DNA from 2 places in the Cytobacillus mangrovibacter genome. Region 2 is predicted to be linked to the other one. Evidence: riboswitches for the same ligand, from Rfam matches in the RefSeq annotation. Region 2 holds a riboswitch; the other holds the start of a gene.
What was found. A riboswitch is a leader RNA that binds a small molecule or an ion and turns the genes downstream of it on or off. The one in region 2 is predicted to bind FMN.

Region 1: linked by a shared signal. The riboswitch ahead of ACFYKT_RS04480 (ECF transporter S component) and the one ahead of ribD (bifunctional diaminohydroxyphosphoribosylaminopyrimidine deaminase/5-amino-6-(5-phosphoribosylamino)uracil reductase RibD) in region 2 are both predicted to bind FMN.

What each region holds. Positions count from the first base shown of each region.
Region 1 is NZ_JBIACJ010000002.1:222,907-227,335, forward strand. Features, by position in the region: gene ACFYKT_RS04470 (histidinol-phosphatase) at 1-69, shown strand, start outside; gene serA (phosphoglycerate dehydrogenase) at 120-1,694, opposite strand; FMN riboswitch at 1,835-2,034, shown strand; gene ACFYKT_RS04480 (ECF transporter S component) at 2,197-2,781, shown strand; gene ACFYKT_RS04485 (ferredoxin) at 3,099-3,347, opposite strand; gene ACFYKT_RS04490 (helix-turn-helix domain-containing protein) at 3,652-4,429, shown strand, end outside.
Region 2 is NZ_JBIACJ010000004.1:225,926-230,354, reverse strand. Features, by position in the region: gene ACFYKT_RS09650 (bifunctional 3,4-dihydroxy-2-butanone-4-phosphate synthase/GTP cyclohydrolase II) at 1-391, opposite strand, end outside; gene ribE (riboflavin synthase) at 685-1,335, opposite strand; gene ribD (bifunctional diaminohydroxyphosphoribosylaminopyrimidine deaminase/5-amino-6-(5-phosphoribosylamino)uracil reductase RibD) at 1,335-2,435, opposite strand; FMN riboswitch at 2,564-2,710, opposite strand; gene ACFYKT_RS09635 (right-handed parallel beta-helix repeat-containing protein) at 2,894-4,177, shown strand; gene ACFYKT_RS09630 (nitrous oxide reductase accessory protein NosL) at 4,168-4,429, shown strand, end outside.

The DNA.
Region 1 (4,429 bases), on a different contig from region 2:
AAAGAGGCCGGATATCAATCGATCATGACATTTTCTAATGGGGTAAGAAAAGAATACCCACTTGGATAAAATAAAACAAGCAGTAGACGGCTATTGAAGCCTTCCACTGCTTATTTTTATTATAAATGAATTCGATTTAACGAAACAATATCATCAAGCTGATTTAGTAAAGCTAATGAGTGATCATCTAAAGGTTTGTCAAATGAAAGCACCATGATTGCTTCTCCGCCGATTTCTTTTCTGCCAACCTGCATGGTTGCGATATTAATTGAATGGTCGCCGAGAATTTTTCCAACACGGCCAATCACACCAGGACGATCTCTGTGCTGAATATAAAGGAGATTCCCCTCTGGGAGAAAATCAATATTAAAGCCATTTAAGAAAACAATCCTTGGACCATAATTGTCGATATAAGTCCCTCTAATGACAAAAGACTTTTCTTCAGCCTTAGCTGTTACAGTTAAACAATTTGCATATCCGAATGGATCGGCAGAAATCTTTTCCCCTACCGTAATTCCTCGTTCCTTAGCCGTAAGCAGGGCATTCACTTCATTTACATTGACAGCTATTCTATTTTTGAAAAAGCCAGCCAGTGTTGCTTTTGTTAAATAAGAGGTTTCCAATTCTGTAACCGTTCCAGAATATGTAATAGAAAGCTCTTGAATCCCCTCTTTTATACACTGTGAAAGAATCGACCCCATTTGTTTGGACATTTGATGGAATGGTCGGATTTTCTCGTAAATATCTTTGGATATCGCTGGTAGATTGATAGAGTTTGAGACAGGCTTTTCTTCCAAAAATAATCGGACCTCTTTTGATACTTGGCTAGCAACATTTAGTTGTGCTTCCTTTGTTGAAGCGCCTAGATGTGGAGTTGCAATGACATGATCAAATTTAAGCAGTGGATTTTCTCCAGGAGGTTCCGTTTCAAAGACATCAAGAGCCGCACCAGCAACATGTCCATTTCCTATATATTTTGCTAGGGCTTGTTCATCAATAATTCCACCGCGGGCACAATTAAGAAAAAACACGCCTTTTTTTGTTTTGCTTAGAGCATGCTCATTAATCAGCCCTTTCGTCTCTGCGGTAAGTGGGGTATGTACGGTAATAATGTCTGCGTGCTCTAGTACTTCATCCAGTGTGCATAATTCAACCCCAAGTTTCCCTGCGCGATCTTTTGTTAAGAACGGATCAAAAACATGAATATTCATCCCGAAGGCTTTTGCGCGTTTGGCAAGTTCGGTACCAATTCTACCCATACCGAGAATGCCTAGTGTTTTTCCGAATAGCTCCGTTCCAATAAAATCATTACGCTGCCACTCTAAATTTTTGACTGTTTGATGTGCTTGGGGAATATTTCTCATCATGGAGGCCATCATGGCAAAGGTGTGTTCAGCGGTAGAGATTGTATTTCCATCTGGAGCATTAATAACAACGATGCCTTTACGTGTAGCAGCTTCCACATCGATATTATCAACGCCGACACCAGCACGGGCAATGATTTTCAACCGAGGCATCTTATCTAATAATGCCTCATCCACCTTTGTCGCACTTCTTACAAGCAAAGCGTCAATTTCATCTAAGTAAGACTCGGGATCTGTCACTTTTTTTTGAATGACCTTAGCGTTAGTCATTTCTAATAACGGCTGCAGCCCCTCTTTACTAATTGAATCAGCAACCAAAATAGTAAACATATTTACACCTCACAATAAAAATAATTTTCAGATAATTTTACAGGACGAATATGTATCTGTCAATTGAGGGAGGAAGTTTCACCTTAATCTTCCCATTTTAATTTTTTTCGAGTATAATAATAGATGTATAAAATTATACGGTCTATCTTCGGGGCAGGGTGAAATTCCCGACCGGCGGTGATGAGATTTTTCTCTAAGCCCGCGAGCCTATAATAGCGAAGGCAATGATCCAATCAATTCATGGCAAATGCTTTGATGACTTTTGGAAAAGCCTAAGCTTGGGGCAGGATTTGGTGCGATTCCAAAGCCGACAGTACAGTCTGGATGGGAGAAGATGGAGGTTCTGCAGACGTTCAAAAAATGCAGGTTAATTGAACGTTTATTAAGTGAGCCTTTGTAATCTCCCTCAAGTGATGAACTTGAGGGTTTTCTTTTGCATAGGCAAATGAACTGCTGAACCTTTCTTCTTTAGGAGAGATAGTCCTAACAAGGAGAGAGGAACATGAAGAAACTTACGATTAAAGCTTTTGTTGGAATTGGGATGCTTAGCAGTATTTCATACATTTTGATGCTGTTGAATTTCCCTATACCGCCATTTCCAGGATTTTTGATGATTGATTTCAGTGATATTCCTGCATTGATCGCTGTATTAATTTTTGGACCAGTGGCTGGTATTTTGGTTGAACTATTTAAAAATATTTTGGATTACTTTATGACTGGTAGCGCGACTGGAGTACCAGTTGGTCATATAGCAAACTTTGTGGCGGGAATTCTGTATATACTGCCGACCTACTATGTTTATAACAAACTGAAAACAAAAAAAGGCATGACATTTGGATTAGTAGTGGGTACACTAATCATGGCTATTATCATGAGTGTGCTAAATTACTTCGTGATCTATCCAGCATATACATTCTTTTTGAATATGCCGGCGATGTCTGCTCCTGAAATTCGTACAGTCGTTGTTACGGCGATCTTACCATTTAATATTGTTAAAGGTTTATTAATTACAATCGTGTTCATGCTATTATTTGCGCGCATGAGTCCGTGGATTAATAAGCAAAATTCATATAGAAATGCTGTTTAATAGATAATTAGAAAAAAAGCAACGGCCTGCACCGTTGCTTTTTCTAATTGGCTCTGTCAAACGGGTCTGTTGATTTCCGCTTCAGGCACTCAGCAAACCCGCGGGGTCTCACCTTTCCCACTACTCCCGCAGGATATTGAATAGACTTCTTGAATTGACACCGCACAAGGAAATGCGGATGCATTTCCGAGGAGTCTCGCGCCTTCCGCTTTAATCAACAGGGTGCAAAAATTAACCATCAGCTTTAACGTAGCTTTAAATTAAAAAACCCCCTTTTCTATTAAAAAGGGAGCGGTCGTACTCATATTAAGAATGAACTATTCGAATTTAAGTGGGTCGCCATCGAATGAATCGTCAGCTACTTTAATGGAGTCTGTTGGACAGCCTTCGAATGCATCCATCATATCATCGATTAATACATCTGGAATTTCAACAATTCCTTGGTTATCATCTAGTGTAACGAATGCAATGCCTTCGTCATCGTAATCATAAATATCTGGTGCAGCTGCTCCGCATGCCCCACATGCGATGCAAGTTTCTTTGTCAACAATTGTATACTTTGCCATGAAAAAACCTCCCAAAATTTAAAACAAATATTCTGTTATTTTTTGAAGATAAAAACGTATTCCTCATACCTATTGTAAGACTGAATGGTCAACATTTCAATAGAAAAAGTATTGAGAATGCTTATCACACAAGGTTTTGTGAATTCTAGTAAAAGTGAGATTTAATAAGACTCAATTTTTTTATTCATGATAAAATAAACATAAGCGGATGACAAATAGGATGAGTGACTAAATTTCATAGATAACTTTAGTCATTTTGGCTGCTTTTATTCATTTCATTAAATCTGAAATGGAGTGTGATAGGATGGCAAATTCTTACCTTTCAATGATCGTTTTATATTGTCTACATAGAATGGATGGGCAGAGGACCATTTATTCAATCCTCCATTTATTGAATGGAAAAAAATCAGCGCAGACGATTCAAGATGCTCATTTCTTTCAGCTAACAAAATTATTCAATACATTTTCATTATTAAATAGATCCGACTTAGAGCAGATCATTTCTGCATTGAATGAGCAAGCATATATCTCCAGACATACTGAACAAAGTTATCAAGTAACCTCTGCAGGTTTAAAACAAATAAATGATTTCTTCAACATGCATCCAATACCCCCAGAATTAAATGGCTGGAGGTTCCATAACGTAACAGAACTATTTTGGGAAAGGATTTCATTAGCCATACAAGTTATTTCACAGCTAAGGAATCGAGAGTCTAAATATTTGCCTATTCAAAAGAAAAAGGAACTTCATCAATGGTTAAAGACTTTTTTGTATGAATCACAGTTAAGCAGGGATGAATTAGCCAAGAGAATTTATGATGAGCTAGTGAGATGCTTGGAAACAAATCATCATATAGATCCCGTAATATTTGTGAAGAGATTAACAGGCTTTCAGATTATTGGATTGACAGAGAAACAAGCCGCTTGGAATTTAGATATGGACGAGGATGCCTATCATATCCAATTCCTCGGAATTCTTCACTATATGTTAGAGATGATTGAAACAAAACAAAGCGATTTTCCACTATTAAGGCTGCTAATTGCTGATAAAAGAGACATTGTCCCCCTTACTCAATCAAGCA
Region 2 (4,429 bases):
TGGCGATAAGTGGGAAAATATGTCCTGGCTTTCTAAAATCACTTGGAAGCGATTCTTCTTCCAGTAATTTTTGAACAGTTAATGCACGCTCAAACGCACTTATTCCTGTTGTTGTATCCACATGATCAATACTAACGGTAAAGGCTGTTTCATGACTGTCTGTATTGACTTCTACCATTGGTTGAAGTTCCAGTCTTTCCGCTATCGACTCAGTAATCGGAACACAAATTAGGCCCCTTCCTTCTTTTGCCATGAAATTAATCATTTCTGGCGTCGCAAATTCGCCCAGGCCAACAAAATCTCCTTCATTCTCACGATCATCATCATCACAAACGATAATGACCTTTCCTGTCTTTAAATCTTCAATTGCTTCTTCTATTTTATGGAACATGAATTTGTTGCCACCTTTCTGCTGGTTCATAAGAATGTAAGTATCGTGTCTTTACTTAAGGCTGTTTTTGCAAACATTGCCTTAAACATGAATTCGTAGAGGTTGATTTCCGCTCCAGGATGCTCGCTTTCCGCGGGGTGGGCGTTGAGCCTCCTCGTCGCTCACAACACTCCTGCGGGGTCTCACCTGTCCCACACTTCCCGCAGGAGTCTCGCACCTGCCGCTCCAATCAACCAACCTTATTTGTCAACGGTTTTCATTTACACAATTTATAAAAGAGCCTTGCTTAATTTCTACATAAATCCGTTATTCTTAAGAAAATCAGTAGAAATACTGCTTTCTTGTTTTTGCTGTTCATTTTTCTGAAGGAAGGAATATAAATATTTGCCGATGATATCGAACTCGATATTCACCTTATCGCCAATCTTTTTGTGACCGAGTACCGTTTCTTTTGCTGTATGAGGAATAATCGACACGGTTACTTGATCCTTGCTGATGCCAAAGATCGTTAATGATGTTCCATCAAGCGTGATTGATCCTTTATATAAGGTTAGATGGCTGAATTCTTTAGAAAAGTGAATGTCAATATAGATGGCATTTTCTTTTGGCTCTCGCTTGAGAATTTGTCCGACCGTATCAACATGCCCAGTTACAAAGTGGCCTCCAAAACGGCCATTTGAGCTCATCGCCCGTTCAAGATTCACGAGTGAGCCTCTCTGCAGACCGGATAAAGCTGTACTTTGAAAGGTTTCAGGCATAACATCTACAAAAAAGGACGTATGATTGTATTCTGTTACCGTTAAGCAGACACCGTTCACGGCAATGCTATCTCCTAGATTTAAGTCTTCTAGCACTTTCTTTCCTTGAATCGCAAGAACGAGTGTATTTCCTTTCGTTTGGATGTTTTGAATCGTTCCGATCTCTTCAATGATTCCAGTAAACATTATTCGGTTTCCTCCTCTATGAGAGGTTTTGCAGTGATTTTAATATCTGGACCTACCTTTTCTACCGCAGTAAAGCGAAGCTGTTTCCCTAACTTCACAAGCTCAGGACCTGCTCCGCCAATAAAAGGAATAGCCTCTCTGCCACCTATGATTTTCGGCGCCATATACGTAATAATTTGCTGGAAAGCTTCTTCTTCAATAAATGAAGCATGGATTTCTGAACCGCCCTCTACTAAAACGGACAGGATGTCGCGTTCTCCTAGCGTATGCAGAACTTCCTTTAGCGAAATTTCAGCGCTATTTTGTGAAATAATCGTTACGCCTTGGCTCTCAAGTTCTCTTTTCTTAGTTGCATTAAACTGACTGCCTGTAAAAATGATTGTCTGAGCAGAGCAATCTTGAATAACATTTGCTGACACTGGAATTTTCAATTCCGTGTCTAATACAATTCGAATGGGATTTATTCCACCTCGGGGTCTTCTGGTGGTTAAAAGAGGATTATCTTGTAGGATTGTGTTAATTCCTACTAATATTCCATCATGCTCATGACGGAGCTGATGTACATCTTGTCGTGATTCAGGGGAGGTTATCCACTTACTATCACCTGATTTAGCTGCTATCTTTCCATCTAATGAAATGCCTGCTTTAATGGTTACAAATGGAGTGTTTGTTTGGATAAAGTGAAAAAACTTTTCGTTCAGCTGCAGCGCTTCTTCCTTACACAAGCCTACTTCGACCTCAATTCCAGCACTTGTAAGCTTGTCAATGCCTTTACCTGCCACAAGCGGATTTGGGTCTAGCGTTGCAACGAAAACCTTTTTAATACCTGCTTCAATAATGAGATCCGCACACGGAGGTGTCTTCCCATGGTGACTGCATGGCTCAAGTGTCACATACATGTCAGCACCCTTGGCAGCGCTTCCAGCCGCTTTAATTGCATGAACTTCTGCATGGGGAGTACCGGCTTTCATGTGCACACCTGTCCCTACTAATCTTCCATCTTTCACTACCACCGCACCAACACTTGGGTTCGGACTTGTCTGTCCCAATGTTGCGCGAGCTAATGAGATGGATACGTTCATATATTCACAATCATTCATTTTGAAAAAAAGGTAGCCCCTTTCATAATAAATTCTCCATTTAAACACAAAATCCCTTACTAATAGTAGTAAGGGAGAAAAAAAGCAACACAAATAAATGTCAAAAAAGAGCTTTTTTGAACAATTAAATCTTCCTTCTCCCATCCAGACTTTTACTGTCGGCTTTGGAATTTCACCAAATCCACCGTTTTCATATATATGAAAACGGGTCACGGACTAAGAGGTACAACCTCATCACCGCCGGTTGGGACTTGCACCCGACCCCGAAGGAAATCCTATTCAATTAAAAAAAGCATAGCAGATTAAATAATATACTACAAGAGTAATAGGGTTTAAATAATGGTTTAAATTTTGCAACTCTTTCAAAAAGAGTTCAAAATAACTTCACTTTTCATTCACTTTCTTCCGCTACATTAGATAAGCAAACCGAATTACTTCTGATGGAAAGGAGATTTTCAATGAAGTACCAAAACGTACTTCTACTTTTAGTACTCACTCTATTAACTTTGCCAATTAGTGCTAAAGCAGATAAACCATCTTTACAAGAAATGATCGATGCTGCTGACGATGGAGATACTTTAATCGTTTCACCTGGTTCTTACACAGAAAATATTACTATAACAAAACCAGTAACCTTAATAGGAGAACATAAAGCTACAATTCAATCCTGTAAGAATGCACCTGTTTTAACGATTAAAGGTGAACATGTCCAATTAAGCAATATAACGATTGAACAATGTAACAAAAATGATGAAGGATCTCCAGCAATCTATGTAACAGGAAGAAATCATGTTCTGACAAATTTAATTATTAATACGGAACAAATAGGCATTCAGTTAAATGAAGCAAATCAAATCCGAATTGAAAAAAGTACGCTCACTGGCAATCGTAAACATAATAGTATCGACCTTTGGGCATCTAGCAATAATGTTATAACGTCATTGCAAATCAATAATGTATTGGACGGCATTTACTTAGAGCAGAGCAACAGTAATGAGATAACGAATAACTTCATCCAAAATGCACGTTATGGTATTCATCTAATGTTTTCAGACTATGTATTGGTAGAAAAAAATCATTCCCAGCATAATTTTGCTGGTGCAATGGTGATGCAGGCAAAGGAAACATTCATAAAAGACAATGAATTTTCCTTTAATAATCAAAATGTCAATTCACAAGGACTACTGCTCTACCAGACTAATAACACCATTGTAACGGATAATATGTTTACTTCTAATAGAATTGGTTCCTTTATAGAAGAAACATCGGGTGCTCAATTTAATAATAATACATTTGAGTCAAATACAATTGGCATTCAAATGAAAAGGGCTTTTAATAACCGATTATCTGAAAATATCTTTAATGGCAATGTCAATGATGCACAAGCAATTGAAAGTGCAGATAATCTTATCGAGCATAATTATTGGGACACATCACTTAAGCTTGATATAAACGGAGACTCAATTAGTGAAATACCACATGCGGCAGATCCTTATTTTCTAACGCTAATCCAATGGGTACCCGAGTATCAGCTATTTTTTCAACATCCTGGCATCACTTTATTGAAACAAGTGTTTAATAGCCCTACAGAAACCTTATTAATGGATTATCACCCTTCTATGAATTCAGGAATTATTAATAGTCATCAAAAGGAAGATAAGCAAATATCCCTTTGGTTCTTGGGTGTTTTCTTTACAATTTTCAACCTATATTTCATTCAAAAATGGAGGAGATTTTCATGAAGAAATTAATGATATTAATATTTTTAACCTTTGTAACAGGAGGCTTACTACTAGGGTGTGGAAAAAAAGGAGTGGAGCCGAGAGCAATCAATGAAGAAACCGATAAATGCGCAATCTGTAATATGACTGTGATGGATAACCAATTTGCTACGCAGATCGTTCTTAGCAATGGACAATCCTATGTATTTGATGATATCGGATGCATGTACGGATGGATGGAAGAAAATCAAGATAAAGAAGTTGAAGCCTCCT